One region of the Streptomyces montanus genome, then DNA from elsewhere that is predicted to be linked to it. Evidence: riboswitches for the same ligand, from Rfam matches in the RefSeq annotation. Region 1 holds a riboswitch; each other region holds the start of a gene.
The links. A riboswitch is a leader RNA that binds a small molecule or an ion and turns the genes downstream of it on or off. The one in region 1 is predicted to bind cobalamin.

Region 1 (7,645 bases):
CGCTGGCGGTGGCCGTGACGGGCATCCTCGCCACCATGCCCTACATCGCGCTCCAACTGGTCGGCATCCAGGCCGTGCTGGACGTGATGGGCGTCGGCGGCGGCGAGGACACGAACTGGTTCGTCAAGGACCTGCCGCTGCTCATCGCCTTCGGCGTGCTGGCCGCGTACACGTACTCGTCGGGTCTTCGCGCCCCGGCCCTCATCGCGTTCGTGAAGGACACCCTGATCTACATCGTGATCGCGGTGGCCATCATCTACATCCCGATCAAGCTGGGCGGCTTCGACGACATCTTCGCGAAGGCGGGCGACGCGTTCAGCCAGACCAACCCCGCGACGGGCGCACCCCGCGGCGCTCTGGCACCGGCTGACGCCGGCCAGTGGACGTACGCGACGCTCGCGCTCGGCTCGGCTCTAGCGCTGTTCATGTACCCGCACTCGATCACGGCGACGCTGTCCTCGCGCAGCCGTGAGGTGATCCGCCGCAACACCACCATCCTGCCGCTGTACTCCCTGATGCTGGGGCTGCTCGCGCTGCTGGGCTTCATGGCGATCGCGGCCGGGGTCAAGGTGCAGAACGGGCAGTTGGCGATCCCGCAGCTCTTCGAGACGATGTTCCCCGACTGGTTCGCGGGCGTGGCGTTCGCGGCGATCGGTATCGGCGCGCTCGTCCCGGCGGCCATCATGTCCATCGCGGCGGCGAACCTCTTCACCCGCAACATCTACAAGGACTTCATCAAGCCCGACGCGACCCCGGCACAGGAGACGAAGGTCTCCAAGCTGGTGTCGCTGCTGGTGAAGGTCGGTGCGCTGGCCTTCGTCCTGACGATGGACAAGACGGTCGCGATCAACTTCCAGCTCCTCGGCGGCATCTGGATCCTCCAGACCTTCCCGGCTCTGGTCGGCGGTCTGTTCACCCGGTGGTTCCACCGCTGGGCGCTGCTGGCGGGCTGGGCGGTCGGCATGGTCTATGGGACGGTGGCCGCGTACGGTGTCGCGTCCCCGACGCAGAAGCACTTCGGTGGCTCGGCGAAGGAGATCCCGGGGATCGGGGAGATCGGCTACATCGGTCTGACGGCGTTCGTGCTGAACGTGGTGGTGACCGTGGTCCTCACCTTCGTCCTGACGGCGGTCAAGGCCCCGGCGGGCATCGACGAGACGTCCCCGGAGGACTACACGGCGGACGCGGGCGACAAGGGTGTCCAGGTGGAACTGCCTCCGGCGACGGCGGGCTCCGCGCACTAGCCGCGGCCGCCCCTACCCATTCCCATCCCCTGGGGCTCCGCCCCAGACCTCGCTCCTCAAACGCCGGACGGGCTGATCTTCAGCCCGTCCGGCGTTTGAGGACGAGGCCGTTCAGGCCGATACGGGGGGTCTGGGGGCGCAGCCCCCAGGGATGGGACGGGTAGGGGCGGCGGGGGCGAGAAAACCCGGCGGTCCGGCGTCGTACCCGTCGTGCACACTGCATCGCATGGACATCGTGATCCGAGCAGCGGACCCCGAGGAGTACGACACCCTCGGCGAGATCACCGCGCAGGCATACCTCCAGGACGGGCTGCTGGACTTCGGGGAGAGCGACAGGTACCTCGGTGAGCTGCGGAACGTGGCCAAGCGGGCCGCCGCCGCCGACGTGCTCGTCGCCACCGAGCACGATCGCGTGCTCGGAGGAGTGACCTTCGTGCCGGCCGGCGGCCCGATGGCGGACATCGCGCGCACGGGCGAGGCCGAGATACGGATGCTGGCGGTCACCAAGGAGGCCCGCGGCCGAGGCGTAGGAGAGGCGCTCGTACGCGCCTGCGTCGAGCGCGCACGGGCCACGGACGGCTGCGTAGGCATGGTGCTGTCCACTCAGCGCGCCATGCACAGCGCCCACCGGATCTACGAGCGCCTCGGTTTCCGGCGCACCCCCGAGCGCGACTGGAACCCGATTCCGCACCTCGACGACATCACTCTCCTCGCCTACGAATTGACGCTCTGACACTCTTACAGCCGACATGCGACACAACATGTAGGGGTGCTTTCCCGGCCCGGCACAAGATGTATGCTCATGCTCGCTGTCGCCGCAGGGGAATCCGGTGCGAATCCGGAACTGTCCCGCAACGGTGTACTTGTGCGTGTTCGTCCAGTCGTTCGCGTACCAGCGTCAGTCCGAGGACCTGCCGACAGCGTGCCCAGGCCGTCCGGCCCGGGTTCCGATGACGTCCGGGCCTCGCGGAGTGGGCCGGTGGACGCGGCGTACCACCGCGCAGAGTGCGTACGTCCGTGTGCCCCGAACCCTCTTCCCGCGGGCCCCCTGCCGAGCGAGGGAGATCCCCCACGTGACCATCGCGCCAGCCGATCCGGCTTCAGCGACCGAGGCGACCGTGACACAGGCCGAGGCCGAAGCCGACGGGCCGGGGACCGTGTTGCTACGGACCTTGACCGACCTCACCGCCGACCTCCCCGACGCCGACCCCGGCAGGGTCGCCGCCGCCGCGCTGCGCGGCCGGTCCGCCACCGCGGACGAGACGGAGCTGCGCGTGCTGGCCACCGAGGTGGCCGCGGGCCTCATCTCCGACGACCCGGTGTACTCGAAGCTGGCCGCGCGCCTGCTGACGGTCAGTATCGCCGCCGAGGCCGCCTCGCAGGGCGTACGGTCCTTCTCCGAGTCCGTCGCGGTCGGGCATCGGGAAGGTCTCATCGCCGATCGCACCGCCGAGTTCGTACGGGTCCACGAGGACCGGCTCGACGCGCTCATCGACCCCGCCGGCGACGACCGCTTCGGCTACTTCGGCCTGCGCACCCTCCACAGCCGCTACCTTCTGCGACACCCGATCACCCGGTACGTCATCGAGACCCCGCAGCACTTCCTGCTGCGCGTCGCCGCGGGTCTCGCCGACGACACGGCGTCCGGTCCCGCCACAGACACCAGGTCCGTCGACGAAGTGGCCGCGCTCTACGGCCTGATGAGCCGGCTCGACTACCTCCCCTCCTCCCCCACGCTCTTCAACTCCGGCACGCGGCACCCGCAGATGTCGTCCTGCTATCTCCTCGACTCCCCGAAGGACGAGCTCGACTCCCTCTACGACCGCTACCACCAGGTGGCCCGGCTCTCGAAGCACGCGGGCGGCATCGGGATCGCGTACTCCCGTGTCCGTTCCCGTGGTTCGCTGATCCGCGGTACGAACGGGCACTCCAACGGCATCGTCCCGTTCCTGAAGACCCTCGACTCCTCGGTCGCCGCGGTGAACCAGGGCGGCCGGCGCAAGGGCGCGGCCGCGGTCTACCTGGAGACCTGGCACTCCGACATCGAGGAGTTCCTGGAGCTGCGCGACAACACCGGTGAGGACGCCCGGCGTACGCACAACCTGAACCTGGCGCACTGGGTCCCGGACGAGTTCATGCGCCGGGTCGCCGAGGACCGCGTGTGGTCGCTGTTCTCGCCGTCCGACGTGCCCGAGCTGGTCGACCTGTGGGGCGAGGAGTTCGACGCCGCGTACCGCAAGGCCGAGGACGCGGGACTCGCGAAGAAGACCATCCCGGCCCGCGAACTGTACGGCCGCATGATGCGCACCCTCGCGCAGACCGGCAACGGCTGGATGACCTTCAAGGACGCGGCCAACCGCACCGCCAACCAGACGGCCCTGCCCGGCCACACGGTCCACTCCTCGAACCTCTGCACGGAGATCCTGGAGGTGACGGACGACGGGGAGACGGCCGTGTGCAACCTGGGGTCCGTCAACCTGGGGGCGTTCGTGGACACCGATTCCCAGGACATCGACTGGGAGCGGCTGGACCAGACCGTCCGCACCGCCGTCACCTTCCTCGACCGCGTCGTCGACATCAACTTCTACCCGACCGAGCAGGCGGGCCGCTCCAACGCCAAGTGGCGTCCGGTGGGCCTGGGCGCGATGGGCCTGCAGGACGTGTTCTTCAAGCTGCGGCTGCCCTTCGACTCGCCGCGGGCGCGCGCCCTGTCGACCCGCATCGCCGAGCGCATCATGCTCGCCGCGTACGAGGCGTCCACCGACCTCGCCGAACGCAACGGCCCGCTGCCGGCATGGGAGAAGACACGTACGGCCCAGGGTGTCCTCCACCCCGACCACTTCGACGTGGAGCTCGTCTGGCCCGAGCGCTGGGCCGCGCTGCGCGAGCGCATCGCCTCGGTCGGCATGCGCAACTCGCTGCTGCTGGCGATCGCCCCGACCGCGACCATCGCGTCCATCGCGGGCGTCTACGAGTGCATCGAGCCGCAGGTCTCCAACCTGTTCAAGCGCGAGACGCTGTCCGGCGAGTTCCTCCAGGTCAACTCGTACCTGGTGGACGAGCTGAAGAAGCTCGGCCTGTGGGACGCACAGACCCGCGAGGCGCTGCGCGAGTCGGGCGGCTCGGTGCAGGGCTTCAGCTGGGTGCCCCAGGACGTGCGCGAGCTGTACCGCACGGCGTGGGAGATCCCGCAGCGCGGTCTCGTCGACATGGCCGCCGCCCGCACCCCGTTCCTGGACCAGTCGCAGTCCCTGAACCTCTTCATGGAGACGCCGACCATCGGCAAGCTCTCCTCGATGTACGCGTACGCCTGGAAGCAGGGCCTGAAGACGACGTACTACCTGCGCTCGCGCCCGGCGACCCGGATCGCCCGCGCGGCCGGTTCGAACTCCGCCGCCCAGGCGCGGCCCCAGAAGAACATCCCCGTCCAGCAGGCCGCCGACCCCGACTCGGTCGCCTGCTCCCTGGAAAACCCCGAGTCCTGCGAGGCCTGCCAGTAATGACGAAGCGTCACCAGAATCTCCTCGACCCCGGCTTCGAGCTGACTCTCCGTCCCATGCGCTACCCGGACTTCTACGAGCGCTACCGGGACGCGATCAAGAACACCTGGACCGTGGAGGAGGTGGACCTCCACTCGGACGTGGCCGATCTCGCGAAGCTGTCGCCGGGCGAGCAGCACCTCATCGGGCGTCTGGTCGCGTTCTTCGCGACGGGCGACTCGATCGTCGCGAACAACCTGGTGCTCACCCTCTACAAGCACATCAACTCCCCCGAGGCGCGCCTGTATCTGTCCAGGCAGCTCTTCGAGGAGGCCGTGCACGTCCAGTTCTACTTGACGCTGCTCGACACCTATCTCCCCGACCCGGAGGACCGCGCCGCCGCGTTCGACGCGGTCGAGAACATCCCGTCCATCCGCGAGAAGGCCGCGTTCTGCTTCAAGTGGATGGACTCGGTGGAGAAGATGGACCGGCTGGAGAGCCAGGCCGACCGCCGCCGGTTCCTGCTCAACCTCATCTGCTTCGCGGCGTGCATAGAGGGTCTTTTCTTCTACGGTGCCTTCGCGTACGTCTACTGGTTCCGCAGCCGTGGTCTGCTGCACGGCCTGGCGACCGGCACCAACTGGGTGTTCCGCGACGAGACGATGCACATGTCCTTCGCCTTCGACGTGGTCGACACGGTCCGCAAGGAGGAGCCGGAGCTCTTCGACGACGAGCTCCGGCAGCAGGTCACCGACATGCTCCGGGAGGCCGTCGAGGCCGAGCTGCAGTTCGCGCGCGACCTGTGCGGTGACGGTCTCCCGGGCATGAACACCGACTCGATGCGGCAGTATCTGGAGTGCGTCGCCGACCAGCGCCTGACGCGGCTCGGCTTCGCTCCGGTGTACGGCTCCGAGAACCCCTTCTCCTTCATGGAGTTGCAGGGGGTTCAGGAGCTGACCAACTTCTTCGAGCGGCGTCCGTCGGCGTACCAGGTGGCGGTGGAGGGCACCGTCGACCTGGACGAGGACTTCTGACTCTTCTGACTCCTCCGGCTCCGGTCCTCGGCCGAAGCGTCCTCGGCCTCCCTGAGCTGACGGTCGATGCGCCTGTCGTGCGCGATGCCGATCAGTGCGGGGAGGACGAGGACCGCGAGGATCCCGAGGACGGTCAGCATTCCGGTGAGGGCTTCCATGTGTGTATCCATGGACACCACTGTCGCGCCGGTTGCTCCTTACCGTCAGTGGCAGGACTGCCGTACGCCCTCGAATTCCTGCCAGGCCTCGGGCACACTGGCAGCATGCTGAACAACGTGGCCGTCATCCTGCTCGACGGCGTACATCCCTTCGAACTGGGTGTCGTGTGCGAGGTGTTCGGCCTCGACCGCAGTGACGAGGGCCTTCCGGTGTACGACTTCGCGGTCGCCTCGGCGGAAGGCCCGACGCTCAGCACCCACGCCGGGTTCTCGGTCTCCGTGCCGTACGGTCTCGAACGGCTCGAAGAGGCCGACCTGATCGCCGTCCCGGCCGGGAGCAACTACATCGGGCGCACCTACCCGCCCGAGCTGCTCGACGCCCTGCGCCGGGCCGCCGACCGCGGCACGCGGGTGCTCAGTGTCTGCTCCGGCGTCTTCGTGCTGGGCGCCGCCGGGCTCCTCGACGGGCGGCGCTGCACCGTTCACTGGCGGCATGCGGACGAGCTCGCCCGGCGCCATCCACGGGCGATCGTCGAACCCGACGTGCTGTACGTGGACGAGGACCCGGTCGTCACCTCGGCCGGCACGGCCGCCGGGATCGACGCCTGTCTGCACATCGTCCGCAAGGAGCAGGGCCCCGAGGTCGCCAACGCCATCGCGCGCCGCATGGTCGTGCCACCGCACCGCGCCGGCGGCCAGGCCCAGTACGTGGAGCGGCCGCTGCCGCGCTCGCGGTGCGACACGGTCGGCGAGGTGCTCGTCTGGATGGAGCGTCATCTCGACGAGGAGGTGACCGTCGAACAGCTCGCCGCCCGTGCGCACATGTCCCCGCGTACGTTCGCGCGCCGCTTCCAGCAGGAGACGGGCACCACCCCGTACCGCTGGATCCTGCGCCAACGGGTGCTGCTGGCCCAGCGGTTGCTGGAGGCCACCGACGAGACGATGGACGCGATCGCGGACCGCACCGGGTTCGGGACGGCGGCCGCGCTGCGCCACCAGTTCGTACGGTCGCTGGGGACGACCCCGCAGGCGTACCGGCGCACGTTCAGGGGCCCTGAGGCAGCCGCCTGAACGTGCGCCGGCCGCTCGGGCTCAGAGCGGTATGGGCTTCAGCAGCAGCCGGTTCGGCCGCAGCGTGATGCCGACCCGTGGCGCGCCGTTGGACTCGGGCACGTGCTCGAAGCGCCACTTGGACGCCACCGTCGCCGTGATGAGCGTCAGCTGGGCCATCGAGAAGTGGTCACCGGGGCACTTCCGGTTGCCCACACCGAACGGCCTCATCGCGTACTTCGGCACGTCCTTGGAGCGTTCCGGAAGCCAGCGGTCCGGGTCGAACTCCAGGTGCCGCTCGTACGAACGCGGATCGCGCTGGATCGCATACGGGCTGTACACGATGTCGGCCCCGGCTGGAATGCGATAGCCGCCGAGTTCGGTTTCGGTCACCGCCCGCCGCGTCAGAATCCATACGGCGGGACGCAGTCGCATCGTCTCGACGATGACATTGTTCGTGTGGGACAGCTTCCTGATGTCGCCGAATGCGACAGGCCGACCGCCCCCCGTGACGGATTCAGCCTCTTCGCGGATCCTGGCGGCGTGATCCGGGTGTTCGGTGAGCACGTGCAGGAGCGACACGACCATTGAGGCGATGGTTTCGCCGCCGGGAGTGAGTATCGCGACGACCTGGTCGTGGATCTCCTGTTCGCTGATGGGGTCGCCATTCCCGTCCTTCG
Region 2 (7,645 bases), on a different contig from region 1:
CCATGTGACGCACCCGCTGGCCCGGCTGCCCAGGACGCGGCTGGACATCGAGCACCGGTTCGGGGTCCGGGTCCGGGGCTTCCTCTCCGTAAAGACCCCGGATCAGCTACGGTCGCGTTTCCCGGAGATTCCACCCACCGACAGCGGTGCGGCAGCCGGACGTACGGCCGGGGAAACACCTGACGGCCGGCGCGCACGGGCGGCCGCCGAGCCCTTCACCGTCAGCGGCTGGTCGCGCGAGCCCGAGGCGCGATTCTTCACGCTGCCGAGCCCGCTCGATCCGGACGACTTCAACATCGCGTTCATCAAGGAACTCCCCCTGGAGTGCCTGGAGGGCGCGGCCACGCGCCGGGGTGGTGCCCTCACCTGCCACACCACACCCGACGACGTGATCAACGAACTGTTCGCGGCAGCACACAACGGCGGGGTGAACGGCCGGGGGCAGAGCGGCGCGTACGCCCGGCTGCACGCCTGGAACAGCCTGTACGCACTGATGGGGCTGCCCGACGACATCCCGTTCCCGGAGGCGGCGCGGCGCGCCACCGACCACCGGTGGCTGCGCTTCATGGCGTTCACGGACTGGTTCCACCACGACACGTCGGACGCTGCTTTCGCCGTGCTCGATCCCACCCGCACCCGGGTGGCGGTGCTGGCAGCGACCGACACGGACGCCGACACCCACACCGATTCCTCCACCGACGTCCACTGAACAGACGGGTGACCGCGTCTGCGCTTGTGCGGGGTTTGGCGCGCCGCTGTCCGGCTACCCGGACAGCGTGTCAGCAACAGATCAGCAGGAACTCGTCCGTTTCCTCGAGGACCGGTTCGCCTGCGCGCAGGCCTGTACCGAGTGCGCGCGCATGTGTGCCCTGCGCGCGAGCCTCGCCGATCTCGACGGTCCGGAGAACCAGCAGCAACTGCGGCGCAAGGGCATCCTGTGCGCGGAGGTCTGCGACGCGACGTGCCGCGTCCTGGCCGATCAGACCTGGCAGGAGGAGACCGGAACACGCGCCCAGGTCGAGTGGTGCCGAGCCGTCTGCCTCGAGACCGCGCATGTCTTCGACCGGAACCCCGGTGCCGAGGACGGTGCGAAGGCCTGCCGCGACTGCGCACGCGCCTGCACGGAGTTTCTCGCCCTCCTGGTGTGAGGGTGTGAGGGTGTGAGGGTGTGATCGGAGTTGCAAGAGTAACCGGAGCAACTGGGGTGAGGTGATGGGGCGGACGGGGCACCCCGTCGTCAGTCCCCAAAGTCCCCAAGCGCCCGTCCCACGCGGACATTCCAGCGCCCGTCCCGCCCACTGAGCTCCGTCCCGGTCAGCGGCGGCACGTCGATGCGCCAGAACGCCGACTCCGGAGCCCCGAGCGTCCGTACCATCACGGCCCGTACGATCTCCGGCTCGACGACGGCGACGATCCGGCCCGAGAACTGGCCGGCCGATTCCAGCCACTTCTCCACCCGGTCGCACAGCCCGTGCAGGGACTCGCCGCCGTGCGGGGCACAGGACGGGTCCGTCAGCCACCGCGCGACCGCCTCCGGTTCGTCGGTGCTCACTTCGGCCAGGGTGGCGCCACGCCAGCGGCCCACGTCCAGCCCCGCCACCTCGGGCTCTGCCGCGGCGTCGAGGCCGAGGGCGGCGGCGGTGTCGCGGCAGCGCACGCCGGGGGAGAACAGGGCCCGGTCCGGGGCGGGCAGCGAACCCGCGGCCGCCTCCGCGTTCCGCAGCCCGGCGGCGTCGACCGGGCATCCGTCGTCGAAACGTGCCTCCCGCAGCGCCGCACTGATCGCTGGTGAGATCAACATCACTCGGCTCGTCATCAGTCCCCCTCTCGTGCTCAACAGAGCTCAACACCCTTGGCAGCGCCCGGAATTGATGCCGTGACCAGGACACCGGCGCACCTTCCGAACTCCGTGCGCCCTTGGCCGCGTCCCCGCTTCGCGGTACGTTCTCGTCGATATTGACGACGGTTCGACGGAAGCCGGTGAGAATCCGGCACGGTCGCGCCACTGTAAGCCGTACCGACCGCCTCCACCCAGGAGCGGTGCAGTTCGGGCAAGTCAGACCCGTGGCCGTCGTCCTGTGCACCACCGAGTCGGGACGCGAGTTCCCCCAGGAGGTCCTGCCATGGCCCACTCCGTCGCTCAGCCGAGCGCAACCACCCCTGCCGCACCGGCCGCCGTGCCGGCCAAGCTGCCGATCGGCGCGATCGCCCCCTGGGCGGTCTTCTTCGGCATCCTGATGCTGGTCCTGCTCTACTTCGTCGGCGCCGAGCAGGGCGCCACCTCCCTGGTCTCCGGTGAGGGTGTGCACGAGTGGGTGCACGACGCCCGCCACCTGCTCGGCTTCCCCTGCCACTGACGGCGACAAGGAACCGAACAGGACAACTCGATGAACTCCATCACCGTCAGAAACCTCCTGGTGCGTGGCATGCTCGCGGGTCTCGCCGCGGGCCTGCTCGCCCTGGTCGTCGCGTACTTCCTGGGTGAACCGCGCGTCGACGCGGCGATCGCATACGAGGAGGCCCACTCCCACGAGCACGGCGGCACCGAACTCGTCAGCCGCACGATGCAGTCCACCGCGGGCCTGTCCACCGGTGTCCTCGTCTACGGGGTCGCATTCGGCGGTATCGCCGCGCTCGCCTACTGCTTCGCCCTCGGCAGGATCGGCCGCTTCGGTCCGCGCGCGAGCGCCCTGCTGCTGGCGACCGCGGGCCTGCTCGCGGTGTACGTCGTGCCCTTCCTGAAGTACCCGCCCAACCCGCCGGCCGTCGGCAACCCCGACACCCTCAACCAGCGGACCACGCTGTACTTCCTGATGGTCGTGCTCGGCGTCCTACTGGCCGTCGGCACCGTGATCCTGGGCAAGCGCCTCGCGCCGCGCCTGGGCAACTGGAACGCCACCGTGGCGGCGGGCGCGTTCTTCGTCCTGCTCGTCGGTCTGGCGTACGCGTTCCTGCCGTCGTTCAACGAGGTCCCGGAGGGCTTCTCCGGAACCTTGCTGTGGCAGTACCGGCTGGCGGCACTCGCCATCCAGGTGACCCTGTGGACCGCGTACGGCCTGGTCTTCGGGCTCCTGGCGGAGCGCGTGCTGGCACCGCGTACGGCTGCCGCTCAGCAGAACGGGGCCGCAGCACAGGCAACTCCTGTCGCACACTGAGAGGTTGAGCGCCGATAAGGGCCCCCGGTTGTCCGGGGGCCCTTTCTGCGCGCCCCCACTGTTGTGTGTTCCCAATTTCTGAAACACGTTCTACGGTGTCCGCCGTCAGGTCCGGGTCGGGTCCGGGTGGCCGGAGCAGCAGGCCAGCGGAGCCCCGTGGGAGCCAGGAGGCGCCGTGCATCTCGAATACACGCCGGAGCAGCAGCGACTGCGCACCGAACTGCGCGCCTACTTCGCCGAGTTGGTGCCGGACGACGTCCACACGCGATACGGCGACCCCGCGGCCCAGAAGCGGTTCTACCGCGAGACCATTCGCCGGCTCGGCACCGACGGCTGGCTAGGGGTGGGCTGGCCGAAGGAGTACGGCGGGCGCGGGCTGAGCCCGATGGAACAGTTCATCTTCTTCGACGAAGCCGCCCAGGCGGGCGTACCCCTGCCGCTGATGGCGCTGAACACGGTCGGCCCGACGATCATGCAGTTCGGCACGGACGAACAGAAGGCGTACTTCCTGCCGAAGATCCTCTCCGGCGAGATCGACTTCGCGATCGGCTACAGCGAGCCCGACGCGGGCACGGACCTGGCATCGCTCAAGACGCGGGCCGTACGGGAAGGCGACGAGGCCACCGGCCACTACACGGTCAACGGGCAGAAGATCTGGACGACCAACGGGGACACCGCCGACTGGGTCTGGCTCGCCGTACGCACCGACCCGGATGCCCCACCGCACAAGGGCATCACCATGCTCCTCGTGCCGACCTCCGACCCCGGCTACTCCTGCACCCTGATCAACACGCTCGCCTCGCACGACACCACCGCGAGCTACTACGAGAACATCCGGGTCCCCGCCTCGCGCCGGGTAGGGGAGGAGAACAAGGGCTGGCGGCTGATCACCAACCAGCTCAACCACGAACGCGTCACCCTCGCCGCGCACGGCACCATGGCCATCCGCGCCCTGCACGACGTGCAGCGCTGGGCGATGGAGACCAAGCTCGCCGACGGCCACCGCGTCGTCGACCTGCCCTGGGTACGCCGCCGCCTCGCCCAGACCCACACCCGGCTCGACGCGATGAAGCTCCTCAACTGGCAGATGGTGAACGCCGTCCAGGAGGGCACGCTCACCCCGCAGGACGCCTCCGCCGTGAAGGTGTACGGCTCCGAGGCGCGCCGGGACGCGTACGCCTGGCTCATGGAGATCGTCGCGGCGGCGGGCGTTCTCAAGGAGGGCTCGGCGGGCACGGTGCTCCACGGCGAACTGGAACGCGGTTACCGCTCGGCCGTCATCTTCACCTTCGGCGGCGGAAACAACGAGATCCAGCGCGAGATCATCTCGTGGATCGGCTTGGGGATGCCCCGGGTACGGCGTTAGCTCGGTGTGACGAGGATTCTTAGTTGGCACATAAGAGGGATGGTTGGCACCGAGCCTGGCCCGGTGGGTGAGAGCCTGTGCGAGAACCTCTGGTGATGTTGAGCCGGGACACGGTAGTTGGAACCTGGCCACGGGAGTTGGAGCCGGCGTCGGGGCGGCAGGCGGGGGCGGCACCGATGGAGTCGGCTGGTGACCGAGCGCATTGTCCAGCCGTCCCTGCCGACCCGAGATCAACTCTGCGCTCTGCGCGACTTCGTTCATGGGCGGAGTTACTCCGCGGGTTCGGTTGCCATTCGGCTTCCCGGTGAACCGTGTCATGCTGCGGACTCGGGTGTGGCCGATGTGGCCCGTGCCTCGGGCGCCCTGTATAACGTCACCAACGTCCTCTGCAAGCGGCTGTTCGCCGACATCGACACCGGTCAGCCCGGCGTCGCTGCCGAGCTCGCGTGGGAGGCGCTTCTCGCGATCGCAGACGCTTGGCGAGATGCACCCAATGCGCCCGCTGAGCTGCGGAAGCTGGTATTTGATGCTGCCCTGCGGCGAGCCTGAGCCTGGGTTCCGCCATCACACTCTCAGACGGAGCTGCGGGCCTCTTCGTAGTCCGGCTCCGGTGTCGGACCCTTCTTCTTTCCGGCAGCAGGCAAGGTCGTCAGCAGCACAGCTGCTCCGAGGAGCGCGATGACCGCGATCCAGCCCGCGCCGACGTGCATAGCATGGATAAACGCATTATCAGCAGCCTGAGCAAGAGTGGGCCGGTGGACAGTGGTGGCGACGTGGCGGGCCTGTTCGGCGGAAACTCGCGCCTGATCCTGCACCGGACCGGGTGCACCCTCCAGCGAAGGTTCGATCGCACGTCGGTACGTGATCGACATGATCGTGCCGCCTACTGCGATTCCGATCACACTGCCGGTTTGTCGCACGGTGTTGGTGACGGCCGATCCTGCACCTGCCTGTTCCAACGGCAGGTCGCTGATCAATGCGGCCGTAACGGGGCCGATCACCATGCCGATCGAGAGACCCTGTATCAACAACAGAATCTCGATCCAGACGAGTGGAGTTTGCAGTCCGAGGAACCCGTACCCGCCCATGGTCAGCGCAGCCACGGTTAGCGCCGGCACGGTGACAAGGCGTAGCGGCAGGTGGCGAACCAGGCGCGAGGCAAGGGGCGCCCCCGCGAGCGCGCCGAATGCGGTCGGGATATTGGCCAAACCCGCCTTCATCGGCGAAAATCCGAGCGCGCCTTGCAGGTAGAACGCGTTATAAAAGGTGATGGTGGCCACACCGAAGAGCAGCAATCCGAGCGCCATATTTCCGCCACCGAATGTGCGTTGCGTGAACATTCGCGGATCAAAGCTGGGCACCTTGACACGCAGTTCGACGAGTACGAAAACGGCCAGCAGAATTAGACCGACAACAATCGGCGCCCAGACGTCGGTACGACTCCACACCGCCACCTGGCCCGCCCGGATCAGCCCGTAGGCCAACGCCACGAGCCCACTGATCGACAGCAACATTCCAGCGGGGTCCAGTGGTCGCGGAGTGGGGCTGCGGAAATTCGGAACCAGCACGGCAAGCCCGACCAGCGCCAATGCCGCGACCGGAACATTGATCAGAAAGACCGAGCCCCACCAGAAATGATCGAGCAGGAACCCCGCCAGCACCGGGCCGGCAGCCATTCCGACACCGGCCGACGTCGAGAAAATGCCGATCGCGGCAGCCCGCGCGGGGCCGGTAAAGGTCCATATAAGGATGGCCATCATGGCGGGCGTGATCAGCGCGCTGCCCACCCCCATCGCAGCTCGAGCTGCAATCAGCTGGCCCGCATCGCTTGCGTACGCCGCCCACAGCGAGGACCCGGCGAAGATCACCAACCCACTGGAGAACACAGTCCGGTGACCGAACCGATCGCCCAATGCGCCTGCAGTGAACATCAATGTGGCGAAGGCCAGAGTGTACGAACCGGTCGCCCATTGCAGCTGACCGGGATTGGCCCCCAGTCCACGGACCGGGTCTGCAAGGGTCTCCAGCGTAGTACTCAGGACGGTATTTTCTATCCAAATCAGCAGTGAACACAGCATAAGAACGGCAAGAATCAACTGCTGCCTGGACTTCGGCAACGTTGGAGGCGGGGTCATGAACACCTTCGGATATCGATCGGCGGGAACCTGAACGACTGGACCATAAGCAAACTCCACGACGCCGTCAAGCTTAGAATTTCTTGTTCAATACTGTTGCGGCTGAACGGACTGTATGCCCTCTGCCGGATTTGCGGACTGAGTAATTTTGCGCCCTCTGGCGGATTTGCGAGTTGAAGGATTTCATGACTTCCGGAGGGTTGCGACTGAGCGGATTTCATGCCCTCCAGTGAGCTGTCGCACCGCGTCCTGCGATCCCTGCTCGGTGCCCACGCCAAACCGCAGCTCCTGCCCGCCCAAGACTGCCGGAACACTGGCACTCACCTGACGCTTTACCGAGCACCATTTCTGCGTCATTCACCATGGCCTTCAGAACTCAGTCCCGGCGGATCGGGTTCGGCTGCGCGAGGTCACTTGCTTTGTCGATCTTCCGTGCGAGATCTTCGGCGTGCTGGATGAGGAGCCCTCGCAGTGCCGCGTAGTGCCCGCTGCTCGGTCTACCTGCTGGGTCTCACGACTGGACGAACCTATGCTGGCCGTCATGAGACGGACATCCTTTGCGCAGTGGCCCTGCTCGATCGCGCGGACCATGGACCTGCTCGGGGACTGGTGGACGCCGTTGGTGCTGCGTGAGGCGTTCTACGGGATCCGGCGGTTCGACGCGTTCCAGGAGTCGCTGGGGATCGCCCGTAACACGCTGACGGACCGGCTGCGCCGGCTGGTGGAGGAGGGGCTGCTGGAGAAGCGGCCGTACCAGACGGAGCCGGTCCGGTGCGACTACGTGCTCACCGAGAAGGGGCGCGACTTCTTTGGCGTGCTGCTGGTGATGAACCGGTGGGGAGACCGCTGGCTGGCCGGTGAAGCGGGCCCGCCGGTGGCGATGCGTCACGAGGTGTGCGGGCAGGAGACCCATGCCGAGGTGGTGTGCGCCGCCTGCGGCGAGCCCATGACCGCGGACAACACTCGCCCCCGGATGGGCCCCGGCTATC
Region 3 (7,645 bases), on a different contig from region 1:
ACCGCCGGGGCCTTCGTCGGGTCCAGGTCGGAGACGAGGGCGTACTCGTCGAGGAGCTGCTCCAGCTTGGCCAGGTCGCCGTACGTGTCGGCGCGCGCCATGGGCGGTACGAGGTGGTCGACGACCGTGGCGTGCCCGCGGCGCTTGGCCTGGGTGCCCTCGCCGGGGTCGTTGACGATGAAGGGGTAGATCAGGGGCAGGTCGCCGAGGACCGCGTCCGGCGCACAGCCCCCGCTCAGCCCGAGTCCCTTGCCCGGCAGCCACTCCATGGTGCCGTGCTTGCCCATGTGCACGATCGCGTCGGCGCCGAACGAGTTCTCCAGCCACCGGTAGGCCGCCATGTAGTGGTGCGACGGCGGCATGTCCGGGTCGTGGTAGATCGCGATCGGGTTCTCGCCGAAGCCGCGCGGCGGCTGGATCATGACGACGACGTTCCCGAACTGCAGGGAGGCGAGCACGATGTCGTCGCCGTCCACGTACAGGGAGCCCGGCGGCTCGCCCCACGCCTCCAGCATGCTGTCCCGCAGCCCGGGATCGAGCTTGTCGAACCACGCCCGGTAGTCGGCCAGCGGTACGCGCGCGGGCGCGGCGGCCAGTTGCTCCTCCGTCAGCCACTCGACGTCGTGGCCGCCGGCCGCGATGAGCCGGTGGATCAACTCGTCGCCGCCCGCGGGGTACTCGGTGAGGGCGTACCCGGCGTCGCGCAGCGCGTCGAGGACCCGTACGGCGGAGGCGGGCGTGTCGAGGCCGACCGCGTTGCCGACGCGCGAGTGCTTGGTCGGGTAGGCGGTGAAGACGAGGGCGAGCTTCTTGTCGGCGTTCGCCTTGTGCTTCAACAGCGCGTGCCGTGCGGCGATCCCGGCGACCCGCGCGGCCCGCTCCGGGTCGGCGACGTACACCGGGACGTCGTCAGGCCCCTGCTCCTTGAAGGAGAAGGGGACCGTGATCAGCCGTCCGTCGAACTCCGGGATCGCGACCTGCATCGCCGCGTCCATCGGGGCGAGGGCGGCGTCGGACTCGTCCCAGGCGCTCCTCGACGAGGTCAGGCAGAGCCCTTGCAGTACGGGGACATTGAGGTCGGCGAGCGCCCCGATGTCCCACGCCTCCTCGTCGCCGCCCGCGGACGCCTGGGAGGCGTGCGTGCCGCCGGCCGCGAGCACGGTGGCGACGAGCGCGTCGGCCCGCCCGAGAATCTCGTACAGGCCGGCGTCGGCGCCCCGCAGCGAACCGCAGTACACCGGGAGGGCGTTGGCGCCCCGCGCCTCGATCGCGTCGCACAGGGTGTCCACGAACGCGGTGTTGCCGGACAGCTCGTGCGCCCGGTAGAAGAGGACGCCGACGGTCGGGCGGCCCTCGATCCGCGGACGCTCCCCATGAACCCCGTAGTCGGGCATCTTCTGCGGCTCGACGAAGCCCTCACCCGTGAGCAGCACGGTGTCGGACAGGAACCGGGCCAGTTCGGTGAGGTTGTCCGGGCCGCCTTCGACGAGGTACCGCAGCGCCTCCGCCACCACACCCGCCGGCACGGACGACTCGGCCATCAACTCCGCGTCGGGCACGGCCTCGCCGCCGAGCAGCACGGTCGGGACGCCGGACGCCTTGAGCGCGGCCAGCCCCTCCTCCCAGGCACGCTTGCCGCCCAGCAGCCGTACGACGGCGATGTCCGAGCCCTCGACGAGCGCGGGCAGTTCCTCCGCGACATCGACCCGGGTCGGGTTGCCGATCCGGTACGAGGCACCGGAGGCACGCGCCGCCAGCAGATCGGTGTCGGCGGTCGACAACAACAACACTGTGCTCATGCGGGCGCTCCCGGTGGAATGAAAGGCAGGTCTTGCGGCGCGCCCGACTCGATGAGCCGCAACAGCGCGTCCGTGTCCGCGTGTTCCTCGATCAGGTCGCCGAGCCGGTCGAGCTGTTCCTCGCGCAGCGCGGCGAACGACGTGTCGGGGGCCGGTACGAAGCGGCGCCCCGCGGCGGCCGCCACCTCGCGCAGGAAGGCTCGCCGGAATCCGTCCGACTCCAGCGAGCCGTGCCAGTGCGTGCCCCAGACGGCGCCGACCCGGCAGCCGTCCAAGAAGGGCTCGCCGCCTGCGACCTCGGCGATCCCGTGGTGGATCTCGTAACCGTCGACGTGCTCGCCGAGCGCCTCCCCAACGGGGCGGGTGAGGGTCTTCTCACGGGCGAACCGCACCCGTACGGGCAGGACCCCGAGCCCGTCGACCTGTCCCGCCCGGGACTCGACGTCGTCCTCGATGTGCTCGCCGAGGATCTGGAAACCGCCGCAGATGCCGAGTACGGGGCGGCCGTCGGCGGCCCTGCGGACGAGCGCGTCGGCGAGCCCGCGCTCCCGGAGCCACTCCAGGGCACGGACGGTCCCCCGGGTGCCGGGGATCACCACCAGATCCGCGTCGGCGAGTTCCTCGGGCCGGTCCACGAACCGCACGACGACACCGGGTTCGGCGGCCAGCGCGTCGACATCCGTGAAGTTGGACATGAGCGGGATGGCGCAGACGGCGACGCGCAGGACGTCCTCGCCGACGGGCGGCGCGACGTTGGATTCCCGTACCGTCCCCCGCAGGGAGACCCGCAGCCCGTCCTCCTCGTCGATGCCGAGGCCGTGCCGGAAGGGCAGCACGCCGTACGTGTGCCTCCCGGTGAGCCCGTGCAGCATGTCAAGGCCGGGCTCCAGCAGTGACACGTCCCCGCGGAACTTGTTGACGAGGAACCCGGCGACGAGTTCCTGGTCCTCGCGGGACAGCAGGGCGACGGTCCCGAAGAACGAGGCGAAGACGCCCCCGCGGTCGATGTCGCCGACGACGAGCACGGGAAGCCGGGCGTTCCTGGCGATCCCCATGTTCACGATGTCGGTGCGCCGCAGATTGATCTCGGCAGGACTCCCCGCCCCCTCACAGATCACCGCGTCATACGTGCCCCGCAACTCGGCGAGACAGTCGAGGACGGTCCCGAGAAGTTGTTCCTGCCGCCCGCCGTGGTACCCGCGCGCACTCAGCTCACCCACGGGCTTGCCCATGAGCACCACCTGACTGCTCCGCTCGCTGCCGGGCTTGAGCAGCACGGGATTCATGAGCGCGGTGGGTTCGACACGGCACGCCTGTGCCTGCATGGCCTGCGCCCGCCCGATCTCGGCGCCTTCGCGCGTGACGAACGAGTTGAGGGACATGTTCTGCGCCTTGAACGGCGCGACCTTCACGCCCTGCCGCACCAGCCACCGGCAGATCCCGGCGGTGACGACGCTCTTACCGGCGTCGGAAGTGGTCCCGGCGACAAGCAGCCCCCCACTCATGAGGCACGCCCCCACTGCTGTGGGCAGTCGTTCCGCAGGGCGGAACGGGTGGGCACAGCCTGCAGCACCGGGCGCCTTGAAACCGGCCCCCGCAGCAGCGCACCCGCCGCACTCACCCCGAGCGCAAGCCAGCCAACCCTCCGCGACAACCGAACAGCCCTCTCAATGTCTCCCACTTGCACAGAACGCCCCTCCCCGTTCAGCACAGGCCGATGCTCAACACGCCCCGCGTACGACAGCGTCCCGCCCAGCCGCACCCCGAGCGCCCCCGCGAACGACGCCTCCACGGGCCCGGCGTTGGGGCTCGGGTGCTTCGAGGCGTCGGTACGCCAGGCGCGTACGGCCGACCGCGGATCGCTTCCCGCGACGGCCGCGAGCACGGCAGTCAGCCGCGCCCCCGGCCACCCGGCAACATCGTCGAGCCGCGCGGAAGCCCACCCGTACCGCCGGTACTTGGGCGACTTGTGCCCGACCATCGCGTCCAGTGTGTTCACGGCGCGGAAGCCCACGAGTCCGGGGACTCCGGCGACCGCGCCCCACACCAGAGCGCCCACGACCGCGTCGGAGGTGTTCTCGGCGACGGACTCGACGACGGCCCGCGCGATCCCGTCGGCGTCCAGTGCCTGCGGGTCCCGCCCGCACAGGTGCGGCAGCCGCTCCCGGGCCGCTTCGATGTCCCCGGCGGCCAGCGCCTCGCCGACGGCCCGCGCCTCGCGCCCGAGCGAAGTCCCCCCGACCACGGCCCAGGTGGCGGCGGCGGTGAGCGCGACGGAGGCGGTACGGGAGGGACGTACGGCCGAGGCGGCGACGGCGGCGAGGGACACGGCACCACCCACGCACACAGTGGTGTGCAGGGCGCCCCACCCCCGGTGGTCCCGCCACAGCACCCGTTCCACGGCACCCGCGGCCCGGCCGAACGCGGCGACCGGATGCCCGCGGCGAGGATCGCCGAGGAGCAGGTCACCGAGGAGGCCGGCGGCGGCGCCGTACGCGAAGACGCGATCGGCACGCATCGGCTCAGCCCGTCGCTACGTCAGGCAGAACCCTCGTACTCGGCACACTGAACCGCAACAGGCAGCCGCGCATGGCGATATGTCCTCACTCAGGGTGTCCACGCCCTGGCTCGACGAGACCGACGGCGAGAGTTCCTGGCTCCCGGGGGATCGATTCCCCGGTGACAGTGGCGGGACCGCGCCGGACTCGCACCGGCTTCCTCTCCTGCCGCCGTATATGGCTCCGGCAGTCCACCACGGGTTGGAAGACCCGTCAACTTGCTGTTGACCTGCGCAAGGAGAGTGTGCTGAGGCCCACACGCGGTGTGTGGCGCGGCCGCCTCGAGGCGCCACGCGAAAAACCCCGCGGGCGGGTAAGTGCGGCATGCACTTACCCGCCCGCGGAACGGCGTGTGGACCAGTGAGGTCCGGGTCAGGCCACGATCAGATAGATCCCGTACGCCACCGCCGCCGCGCACGCCGCGAAGCAGGCGTACGCGCCGGTGACCGCGAGGGCGGCCGAGTCGCCCTGCGCCGAGGCCTGCTCGCGTCGCGAGAGACCGACGATGCCGAGGGTGAACAGGCCCACGAGGGCGATGGTGGCGATGAGGCTGACTCCGAAGACGGAGCCGAGGGCTGCCCAGTCGATGTGCATGCTGATTCTTCCTTCGTGCCTGGGTGCTCGATGCTCAGACAGCGGCCGACGACGCCGACGACGCCGATGACGCAGACGAGTTCGCCGAGGTCTCGCTGGAGGCCTGGGCGGTGTCCGTGAGGACCTCCGTCACGGTGCCGGCCGGGGGTGGGGCGACGGCGGCGAGGGCCGTGGTCACCACACCAGCGAGTTCCTCGGTGTCGGTGTCGTTGACGTTGGTGTGGTCGACCACCTCGCGGCGGGAGACCACCCAGATGGCGGCGCTCGACGCGACCAGGAAGACGGCGACGAGCGACGTGCCCCAGGTGCCGAAGGAGGTCGCGTACTCCGCGATCGCGGCGACCAGGGCCGCGGCGGGGAGCGTGAGGCCCCAGGCGATGAACATCCGGGTGGCGGTGGACCAGCGGACCACGCCGCCCTTGCGGCCGAGGCCCGCGCCCATCACCGAGCCGGAGACCGAGTGAGTGGTGGACAGGGAGAAGCCGAGGTGCGAGGAGGCCAGGATGACCGTGGCCGCGCTGGTCTGGGCGGCGAAGCCCTGCTGCGGCTGGAGGTCGGTGAGGCCCTTGCCCATCGTGCGGATGATGCGCCAGCCGCCCAGGTACGTGCCGAGCGCGATCGCGAGACCGGCGGAGAGGATGACCCAGGTCGGGGGGTCCGAGTCGGGGGCGATGGAACCGCCGGCGACCAGGGCGAGGGTGATGATGCCCATGGTCTTCTGCGCGTCGTTGGTGCCGTGGGCCAGCGAGACGAGACCGGCGGAGGCGATCTGGCCCGCGCGGTAGCCCTTCTTGGAAGCCTCGCCGTTCGCGTTCTTGCCCAGCGTGTACGTCAGCCGGGAGGCGAACATCGCCGCGAGACCCGCGACCAGTGGGGCGGCGATCGCCGGGATCAGCACCTTGGTGACGAGGACGTCGCCGTGCACCGCGCCGACGCCCGCCGAGGCGACGGTGGCGCCGATCAGGCCGCCCATGAGGGCGTGCGAGGAGCTGGACGGGAGCCCGACGAGCCAGGTCATCAGGTTCCAGAGGATGGCGCCGACGAGCGCCGCGAAAATGACTTCGGGTTGTATGCCGTCTTCGTTGACCAGACCCTTGGAGATCGTGTTCGCGACTTCAATGGACAGGAAGGCGCCGACAAGGTTGAGCACGGCGGACATGGCTACCGCGACCTTGGGCTTCATCGCGCCGGTCGAGATGGTGGTGGCCATCGCGTTGGCGGTGTCGTGGAAACCGTTCGTGAAATCGAACGCGAGGGCGGTGACAACCACGATCGCGAGGATCAGCGAGAAGTTTTCCATTTACCCGGGCTTCTTTTGGACGTCATTGGCACATGGACCATAGGCAACCTGGATGAACGGAAGATGAACGCAGCCGGACTACGGAGTGTATCGAAGCGGGACGCCGCCCCTCCGTTTGTGTCGAGGGGGCGGCGTGGCAGTCGAACTGAGGCGGAATGTTACGTTCCGTCAGTGCCTTGCCTCAAGGGATGATCCAACGCTCCCCAGCCCTTCGCGAACTTCTTGAGCTGGCTCAGGGATCCGTTGAACAGGTTCTGGTCGCCCGGCAGGCTTCCGCCGTTGTCGTACTGCCAGAACGTCCAGAACGTCCACCCCTTCGGCAGGGCCCCCGCCGTCGAGCCGTAGCGGGCCAGCCAGAGCGCATGGTTCGAGGCGAACGCGGAGCTGTTCCCGGTGCACCTCTTCCACCAGTTGTAGTTGGTGTAGATCACCGGGCGGCGGCCCGTCTGCCGCTTCACCTCGTCGCTGAACGACTTGATCCAGCCGACCATCCTGGCCTTGCTCAGGCCATAGCACTTGCGCTTGCCGTACGGGTTGTACTCGATGTCGAGCGCGGGCGGCAGCGTCCAGCCGTCCGCCCGCCAGCCGCCCCCGTTGCGCACGAAGTACGCGGCCTGGGTCCTGCCCGACGACTTGTGCGGCAGTGCGAAGTGGTACGCCCCCCGGACCAGGCCCGCGTTGCGTGCGCCGTGGTACTGCTGGCCGTAGTACGGGTTGCGATACGTGTGGGACTCGGTCGCCTTCACGTAGACGAATGTGGCGCCTTTGCTCTTCGCCTTCGACCAGTTGACGTTCTTCTGGTGAGAGGAGACGTCGTGTCCCTTGGGGCGGCCGGCCGCCGAAACCGGCACCTCTGCGAGAGCGGTCCCCCCGATGGCGAGGGCCGCCACGGAGGCCGCGGCGATGCGGGCGCGACGACTGCGGGACGGTTTGCGATCACGGGCCATATTTCCCCCCGGAATGGCGGCGTGCACGACAAATCCCCCAGAGGTTATGGGAAGATCCCGGAAATTCCGTCGGCCGTCGGCCAATCGCTCTCGCGGGCGATACACGCCTCTTCGCGCCCTGCCGGATGTGCGGATTCCGCCCTACAGTGCCCTCGCCCGCGCCTCGTTGACATGCGCGGCTGGCAGGATCGCGGCATGGCTGAACAGTGGCGGGATCCAGGGGACGGACGGGACGTGGGGGAGCGGGGCGCACGGGAGGCGACGGAGCGGGGCGCGCGGGAGGCGCGTGAGGTGGTGGAGCGGGCGTGGCACGACCTGGTGACCACGGCCCGCCGGACCGTGTCCGACGGTCTGGTCGTCGGCACCTCGGGCAATGTGTCGGTCCGGGTCGGGGACACCGTCCTGGTCACGCCGACGGGAGTCCCGTACGACCGCCTCGGGTCCGAG
Region 4 (7,645 bases), on a different contig from region 1:
GCGGACGCTGTTGATGTTGATCCGCTTGAGGATTTCCATGTCACGGACCATGTCCGCGCGGGTAAGCGCCGTGCCGCGGTCGGGGTGCATCTCGTGGCGGTTCGTGCCCCGGAAGGACACGGGCTTGCCGTTGATGCGCATCAGCCCGTCCTTGAGCGCGAACTCGCGTATTCCGACCCGGTGCGACAGGGTCTCGATCACCTTGCCCGCCGGGTCGCGCAGCCGCAGTACGGCGGTGTAGAGGTAGGGGTGCTCGGCCGACCAGAGCTTCGGCGCGGGCACGGCTTTGGCGGCCCGTACGGAGACGTCCTCGCCGGCCGGAGCGGAGCCGAGGTCGACGGACTGCTGCAGCGGACGGGACCAGACGGCGTGGCCGCGCGCGTCGTAGAGCTGGGTCTCGACGGCGTACTTGCCGGAGTCCCGAGCGGCGTCCCCGTAGCCGCGCACACTCGCGGTCACGGACAGCTCGGCGGCCGTGCAGTCGTCGCTCAGCGGGGTGTCCAGCTTGAAGTCGCGCAGGTGGACGTCCGGCGTGGAGTAGAGGTAGACCGAGCGGAAGATCCCGCTCAGCCGGATCATGTCCTGGTCCTCCAGCCAGTCGCCGTCGGAGTAGCGGTACACCTCCACCGCGATCTGGTTGGTGCCGGGCTTGAGATGCGGGGTGATGTCGTACTCCGCGGGGACGTAGGAGTCCTCGTGGTAGCCCGCCAACTCGCCGTTGATCCACACGTAGTGGGCGGACTTGACGCCTTCGAAGTGCAGGAACGTCCGTCGTCCCGACCAGTTGCGAGGAACCGTGAAGGTGCGCCGGTACTGGCCCACGGGGTTGTAACGCGTCGGGGCGGCCGGCGGCTGCGCTTCCTCGCCCAGGCCGTTGGGGCCCCACCACGGGTAGGTGATGTTGATGTAGATCGGGAAGTCGTAGCCGTGCAGCTGCCAGGCCGAGGGGACGGGGATGGTGTCCCAGGAGGAGTCGTCGACGTCGGTGCGGTAGAAGTCGGTGTCCCGGTCGTCGGGGCGGTCCGCGTAGGCGAACTTCCACTTCCCGTCGAGGCTCTGGCGGTACGGCGAGCGCGTGCGGTCGCCGGCGAGTGCCTGTCTGACGTCCGCGTACGGCATGAGCGTGGTGTGCGGTGGCTCGGTCCCCAGCTGGAAAACGTCGATGTTGCCGTTCCACTCCGGAGATCCGTCCGCCGCCTCGCGCCGGCGGGCCGGGTGCGCCACGGCGGACGACGCGGACAGGGTGAGCGCGCCGAGGACGGCGGCTCCTCCCTCAAGGAGACGACGGCGGCTGACGACCGCCCGCTCGGGGCGGTGGGGCCGATCCGTGGGTGACACGTGTGGGTGGCGGTGCGGGTGCGGCATGACCATGGCCTTCCTCGGTACGACAGTGCGGTGCACGGACTGAGGGAGCGTCAGATCCTGTCGAAGCTGCGGACATACGGAAGTTGGTGTCAGGGCCAGAACGCGACTGCTGATGACTAAGACACCTGGTGAGCCAGAGAAACCCTAGAACCCGAACACATTCGGAGCAATGATCCTGTCGGACTTTGTTTGTTCCTGGTGTGTTCCTGAGGACTGACGACCCGGGGGTGTGAGGGGCCTGTGGTAGCTTGCCGGAGCCAGTCGTACTCGTGTGCGTACCCGTACGTGCACGGATCAGGGAATCCGGTGTGAATCCGGAGCTGACGCGCAGCGGTGAGGGCGACGGGCGAGGCAAACGGCCACTGGACGGCGATCGCGGTCCGGGAAGGCGCTTCGTCCGGGTGACCCCAAGTCCGAAGACCTACTGGCAGCCTCGGGCACCGAGAAAACGGCCGGGGGAACATCGTACGACCGGGCTTCGCGCATGAGCCCTCGACGCCGAAGGAAGCTTCCGTGCCGCTCGCACGCCCCGTCCGTCATACCGCCTTGTTCCTGGCCGGTGCCCTGCTGCTGACCGGCTGCGGCGGCTCCTCCGGCTCCTCCGGCTCGTCGGACAGGAGCCCCGCGAAGAGCAAGTCCGCCGGTTATCCGATCACGTTGGAGAACTGCGGGCGCAAGGTCCGCATCGACGGTCCTCCGCGGCGGGCCGTCTCCCTCAATCAAGGCACGACCGAGATCATGCTCTCCCTCGGGCTGGCCGACCGCATGGCGGGCACGGCCACCTGGACCGACCCGGTGGCGAAGGGACTCGAGAAGGCCAACGCCAAGGTGAAGCGGCTGGCCGAGGACGCGCCCTCCTTCGAGAAGGTGCTGGACACCGAACCCGACTTCGTCGCCGCCTCCTTCGCCTCCACCCTCGGCAAGGGCGGCGTGGCCCCGCGCGAGCAGTTCGACAAGCTCGGCGTGCCCACCTATCTCTCCCCCTCCGACTGCGTCGCCAAGGACAACAGCGGCGACGGCGACGGCGCGCGTACTCGGCCACTGACCATGGACGCCGTCTACGGTGAAGTGCGCGACCTGGCCAGGATCTTCGGCGTCGAGGCTCGCGGCGAGCAGCTCGTGGCCGCTCTGAAGGCCCGGGTGAAGAAGGCCACTTCCGGCCTCGACGCCGACGATGTCACTCTCCTGTACTGGTTCGCCAACTCCCAGTCCCCGTACCTGGCGGGCTGCTGCGGCGCCCCCGGCATCGTCACCCGCCGGATCGGTGCGAGGAACGTCTTCGACGACTCCCACGAGGAATGGCCCCAGGTCAACTGGGAGACCATTGCCGACCGCGACCCCGACGTCCTCGTCATCGGTGACCTGACCCGAAAGCAGCAGACCGCCGAGACCGCAGCCAAGAAGATCGAGTTCCTGGAGTCCGATCCCGTCACTCGGAACATGACCGCGGTGAAGGAGAAACGGTACGTGCTGCTGTCCGGACAGGCCATGAACCCGACGATCCGGACCGTCGAGGGCATCGAGAAGGTGGCGGCGGCGCTGCGCACCCACGAGCTCGCGGAATGAGCGCGGAATGAGCACCGCCCCGCTGACCGTCGCACCGGCCACGGTGCGCGGAGTGTGGCAGGTCCTGGCCTGGGCGGCCGGTCTTGCCGTGCTCTGCGCCTCGGTCGCCGTGGCGATCACCATCGGCCCGGCGGACATCGGCGTCGGTGACGTGTGGTCCGCGGTGGCGGCCCATCTGGGGTGGGGACACAGGGAGTTGACGCCCATCCGGGACGGCATCGTATGGAACCTGCGTCTCCCGCGGACCCTGTTGGCGGCCGTCTGCGGCGCGGGCCTCGCCGTGTGCGGCGCCGTGATGCAGTCGCTGCTGCGCAACCCGCTCGCCGACCCGTTCGTGCTGGGCGTCTCCTCCGGAGCCTCGACCGGGGCGGTGGTGGTCGTCGTACTCGGCGCGGGCGGCGGTGTCCTGTCGGTCTCCGGGGGCGCGTTCCTCGGCGCCGTGGTCTCCTTCGCGCTGGTGCTGCTGCTCAGCCACACCCTCGGCGGCACCACGGACCGGGTGGTGCTCGCCGGCGTCGCCGCCATGCAACTGTTCTCCGCGCTCACCTCCTTCGTCGTGATGACCGCAGCCGACGCGGAGACCACTCGGGGGGTGCTGTTCTGGCTCCTCGGCTCGCTCAGCGGAGCCGACTGGACCGATGCGAGGGTGTGCACGGCCGTGCTGGCGGTGACGCTGCTGGTCTGCGCCGGACACGCCCGCGCGCTCGACGCGTTCGCTTTCGGGCAGGACGCCGCCGCCTCGCTGGGCGTGTACGTGGCCCGCACCCGGCTGCAACTGCTGTGCGCGACCGCCCTGCTGACGGCCGCCCTGGTCAGCTCGGCCGGGGCGATCGGTTTCGTCGGCCTGGTGCTGCCGCACGCCGCCCGCGCGTTGACCGGATCCGGGCATACGCGGCTGCTGCCGGCCACCGCCCTGGCCGGGGCGGTGTTCCTGGTGTGGGTCGACACGCTCGCCCGTACGGTGCTGGACCCGCAGGAGGTACCGGTGGGCGTGGTGACCTCGCTGATCGGCGTACCGGCGTTCGTCGCCGTCCTGTACCGCACCAGGGGCACGCGATGACCGACCTCGACGAGACCACGGGGCTGCGCGCCGAGCGAGTCACCCGCACCGCCGACGGCACGTTGATCCTGGACGGGGTGAGCCTCACACCCCGCCCGGGCACGGTCACCGGTCTGCTCGGCCCCAACGGCTCGGGCAAATCCACGCTGCTGCGTCTCCTCGCCGGCGTGCTCGCCCCGGCCTCAGGTGTCATCACCCTGGATGGCCGCCCCTTGGATCAGGTGGGCCGCAGGGCGGTCGCGCGGCGCATCGCCGTCGTAGAGCAACAGGTCGACACCCAGGTCGCGTTGACCGTCCACGACGTCGTACGTCTCGGCCGGATCCCGCACCGCCGCGCCTGGACACCCACCTCCGCGGTCGACGAGGAAGCCGTCCGCACCGCCCTGGCCCGCACCGGTCTGACCGACAAGGCCCACCGGCCCTGGCACACCCTCTCCGGCGGCGAACGCCAGCGGGTCCAGATCGCCCGTGCCCTCGCCCAGGAGCCACGGGAACTGCTGCTGGACGAACCCACCAACCACCTGGACATCCAGCACCAACTGGCCCTGCTGGCCCTGATCACCGAACTCCGCCTCACCAGCGTCATCGCGCTGCACGACCTCAATCTGGCCGCGATGTACAGCGACCAACTGGTCGTCCTCAAACAGGGCAGGGTGGTGGCCTGCGGCAGCCCGCGTGACGTCCTCACCGCCAGCCTCATCGGCGACGTCTACGGCGTACGGGCTGCCGTCACCCGCGAAGGCCCCGACGACCGCCCCCACATACGGTTCCTGGGCGCACTCCCGCCCGGCTGAAGTGGTGGGCACCGACGGCCCTCGCTCGCAACCCGTCTGCTGCGCCGCGCGGGCGGGCGCAGGACAATGACCGCATGAGTGGCGCGTTCGTGGACGAGGCGGTGCGGGCGGCTCCGGCGCCGCCGCTGCGAGGGCTGGTCGGCTGGTACTCCGGCTACCGCCAGCGCGGCGTCCCGCACGCCCAGCACCGCGGGCTGCCCTCGCCGTGGCTGACGCTGATCCTCACGCTCGACGAACCCCTGAGCATGGCCGCCCACCCCGACCCTGGTGCCGCCCCCGGCGACTACCCCACCCTGCTGGGCGGCCTGCACCTCACGCCCGCACTCATCGACATCCCCGGACGGCAGTCCGGCATCCAGGTCGCGATCAGCCCGCTGGGCGCACGCATCCTGCTGGGACTGCCCGCGGGGGAACTGACCGGGATCGACGTCCACGCCGACGACGTCCTGGGCGCGGGAGTACGCGAGGTCCACGACAGGCTGCACGACGCCACCGACTGGGCCGCCCGCTTCCGCGTCGTCGACAACTGGCTGCTGCGCCGCATGTCCGATCACGAGGGCCTGAGGGCGACCTCCGCCGTCCCGATCGCGCACGCCTGGCAGCGACTGCTGTCCGCCGGCGGCCGCCTGCGCGTCGGCAAACTCGCCGCCGACATCGGCTTCAGCGAGCGGCACCTGCGCAACCGCTTCCGCGAGGAGATCGGACTCACCCCCAAGGCGGCCGCCCGGGTCATCCGCTTCGACCTGGCACGCCGCCGCCTGGCCACCCTCCCCCACTCCCGACTCCGCTCGATCGGGGGGACCCTCACCGGCCTCCCCGACCTCGCGGGCCTGGCCGCCGACCACGGCTACGCGGACCAGTCCCACCTCGACCGCGAGTTCAACGCCCTGGCCTCCTGCACGCCGAGTGCCTGGCTGGCGCAGGAGTTCCGAAACATCCAATCCGGTCACCATCCGCCGGCGTGACCCTGGTGGTGTCAACCGACTGATCCCCGCCGACTCCCGAGAGACCGGAGGCCAGCCCCATGACCAGTACGCCCGACACCGCCAAGCAACCGCCCGCCCCGCAGGTCTGGCCCACCCTGCGGGCCCACGACGCCCGCGCACTGATCCGCTTCCTCGTCGACGCCTTCGGCTTCGAGGAGACCGTGGTCTACGGCGACGGCGACATGGTCGAGCACGCCCAGCTCAGCCGGCCCGAAGGCGGCGGCATCATGCTCGGCTCCGTACGCGAGGGCCAGGAGAACGGCACCGGCCCGACGCCGCCCGGCGCCTTCAGCGCCTACGTCGTCACCGCCGACCCGGACGCCGTCCACGCCCGCGCCAAGGCCGCCGGTGCCGAGATCATCACCGACCTGCACGTCACCGACTACGGCTCCCGCGACTTCGCCGCCCGCGACCCCGAGGGCAACCGGTGGTACTTCGGCACCTATCCCGGCGAGCCGCGCTGACCCGACGCGACCCGGGACGTGGCGCGCCGCCGTGGCGGGGTGCAGGCATACAGGTCGAGGATCGCGGGCCGGGGAGCGATGCCGGGGCCGCCCGCCCGCACCCAGGCAACGATGTCCTCGGTCGCGTCGGGGTCGTTGACCAGGCCGAGCCAGACCGGCCGGGCACCGGCAGCGCGCCCGGCCGCGGAGGGCTGCACGACGATCACATTGGCTTGATCGCACACGTCCAGGCAGGTGGAGACGCGTACGGCCACGGCCTCGCCGAGACGTGCCGTCTGCTCCGCGTGATCCACGCCGGGCACTTTGGGACTGCCGCAGCAGCAGTCCCGGCACACGACGACCCGGCACGGTGCCGAGGCGACCGGCCCGTCCACCGGAGACCCCTTGCCCACCGGGGACCCCTCGCCCGCCGGTTCACCTGCCGCTCCCTCAGCCGACCTCACGTGGCGCCGTCAGCGGAGTTGCGCGGCGAACGCCTCGTACGCCCGCTCGTCGAACAGGACGAACCTGACCTCCTCGACCGCGCTCTGCGCGGCACGCACCGTCTCCACCGCGATACGGGCGGCGTCCTCCATCGGCCACCCGTAGATCCCGGCGGAGACGGCGGGAAACGCCACCGTACGAGCGCCGAGTTCGTCCGCGACCCGCAGCGACTCCCGGTAGCAGGAGGCCAGCAGCTCCGAGCGGTCCTCCTGGTGGCTGAAACGCGGACCGACGGTGTGGATCACCCACTGGGCGTCCAGTTCTCCCGCGGTCGTGGCGACCGCCTGCCCAGTGGGCAGGCCCTTGCCGTAGTCCGAGGCGCGGAGTTTGCGGCAGTCGTCGAGGATGGCGGGGCCGCCGCGCCGGTGGATGGCACCGTCGACACCGCCGCCGCCGAGCAGCGAGGAGTTCGCGGCGTTGACGATGGCGTCGACGCTCTGCCGGGTGATGTCGCCCTGGACGAGTTCGATGGCGGTCATGACTGCCTCAGCCTTCGCCATACGGCCTTGGCCGCGTTGTGCCCCGACATGCCGTGCACACCTGGCCCCGGCGGGGTGGCCGAGGAGCAGATGAACACGGCCGGATGGGGGGTGCTGTACGGGAAGAGGGACAGCTTGGGCCGCAGCATCAGCTGCAGTCCGGAGGCCGCGCCGCAGGCGATGTCACCGCCGACATAGTTGGCGTTGTGGGCGGCGATCTCGGGCGGGCCCGCCGTCGCGCGGGCCAGGACACGGTCCCGGAATCCCGGCGCGAACCGCTCCAGCTGCCGCTCGATCGCGTCGGTGAGGTCTCCGGTCCAGCTGTTCGGCACATGGCCGTAGGCCCAGAAGACCTGCTTCCCGTCCGGCGCCCGGGACGGGTCGACGACGCTGGGCTGCACGGTGATCAGGAACGGTACGTCAGGCGCCCGGCCTTCCCGCGACGCCG

Region 2: it holds a riboswitch for cobalamin, as region 1 does, so the genes downstream of both, FE633_RS26170 (CbtB domain-containing protein) here and FE633_RS31895 (ribonucleoside-diphosphate reductase subunit alpha) in region 1, are expected to answer to the same signal.
Region 3: it holds a riboswitch for cobalamin, as region 1 does, so the genes downstream of both, FE633_RS30370 (cobalamin biosynthesis protein) here and FE633_RS31895 (ribonucleoside-diphosphate reductase subunit alpha) in region 1, are expected to answer to the same signal.
Region 4: it holds a riboswitch for cobalamin, as region 1 does, so the genes downstream of both, FE633_RS17800 (ABC transporter substrate-binding protein) here and FE633_RS31895 (ribonucleoside-diphosphate reductase subunit alpha) in region 1, are expected to answer to the same signal.

The regions. Positions count from the first base shown of each region.
Region 1 is NZ_VBZC01000043.1:52,579-60,223, forward strand. It holds gene mctP (monocarboxylate uptake permease MctP) at 1-1,244, shown strand, start outside; gene FE633_RS31890 (GNAT family N-acetyltransferase) at 1,471-1,977, shown strand; cobalamin riboswitch at 2,041-2,177, shown strand; gene FE633_RS31895 (ribonucleoside-diphosphate reductase subunit alpha) at 2,318-4,744, shown strand; gene FE633_RS31900 (ribonucleotide-diphosphate reductase subunit beta) at 4,744-5,757, shown strand; gene FE633_RS31905 (hypothetical protein) at 5,670-5,927, opposite strand; gene FE633_RS31910 (GlxA family transcriptional regulator) at 6,021-6,986, shown strand; gene FE633_RS31915 (bifunctional albaflavenone monooxygenase/terpene synthase) at 7,008-7,645, opposite strand, start outside.
Region 2 is NZ_VBZC01000031.1:6,495-14,139, reverse strand. It holds gene FE633_RS26185 (DUF6183 family protein) at 1-709, shown strand, start outside; gene FE633_RS26180 (four-helix bundle copper-binding protein) at 777-1,148, shown strand; gene FE633_RS26175 (histidine phosphatase family protein) at 1,238-1,816, opposite strand; cobalamin riboswitch at 1,947-2,087, shown strand; gene FE633_RS26170 (CbtB domain-containing protein) at 2,124-2,357, shown strand; gene FE633_RS26165 (CbtA family protein) at 2,388-3,155, shown strand; gene FE633_RS26160 (acyl-CoA dehydrogenase family protein) at 3,331-4,521, shown strand; gene FE633_RS26155 (hypothetical protein) at 4,711-5,070, shown strand; gene FE633_RS26150 (MFS transporter) at 5,094-6,716, opposite strand; gene FE633_RS26145 (winged helix-turn-helix transcriptional regulator) at 7,198-7,645, shown strand, end outside.
Region 3 is NZ_VBZC01000039.1:83,411-91,055, forward strand. It holds gene cobN (cobaltochelatase subunit CobN) at 1-1,799, opposite strand, end outside; gene FE633_RS30365 (cobyric acid synthase) at 1,796-3,304, opposite strand; gene FE633_RS30370 (cobalamin biosynthesis protein) at 3,301-4,317, opposite strand; cobalamin riboswitch at 4,428-4,568, opposite strand; gene FE633_RS30375 (hypothetical protein) at 4,730-4,951, opposite strand; gene FE633_RS30380 (inorganic phosphate transporter) at 4,986-6,251, opposite strand; gene FE633_RS30385 (lysozyme) at 6,410-7,198, opposite strand; gene FE633_RS30390 (class II aldolase/adducin family protein) at 7,394-7,645, shown strand, end outside.
Region 4 is NZ_VBZC01000017.1:135,821-143,465, forward strand. It holds gene FE633_RS17795 (glycoside hydrolase family 2 TIM barrel-domain containing protein) at 1-1,365, opposite strand, end outside; cobalamin riboswitch at 1,607-1,808, shown strand; gene FE633_RS17800 (ABC transporter substrate-binding protein) at 1,879-2,931, shown strand; gene FE633_RS17805 (FecCD family ABC transporter permease) at 2,939-3,991, shown strand; gene FE633_RS17810 (ABC transporter ATP-binding protein) at 3,988-4,785, shown strand; gene FE633_RS17815 (AraC family transcriptional regulator) at 4,860-5,750, shown strand; gene FE633_RS17820 (VOC family protein) at 5,810-6,235, shown strand; gene FE633_RS17825 ((2Fe-2S) ferredoxin domain-containing protein) at 6,214-6,627, opposite strand; gene FE633_RS17830 (O-acetyl-ADP-ribose deacetylase) at 6,688-7,197, opposite strand; gene FE633_RS17835 (phytoene desaturase family protein) at 7,194-7,645, opposite strand, start outside.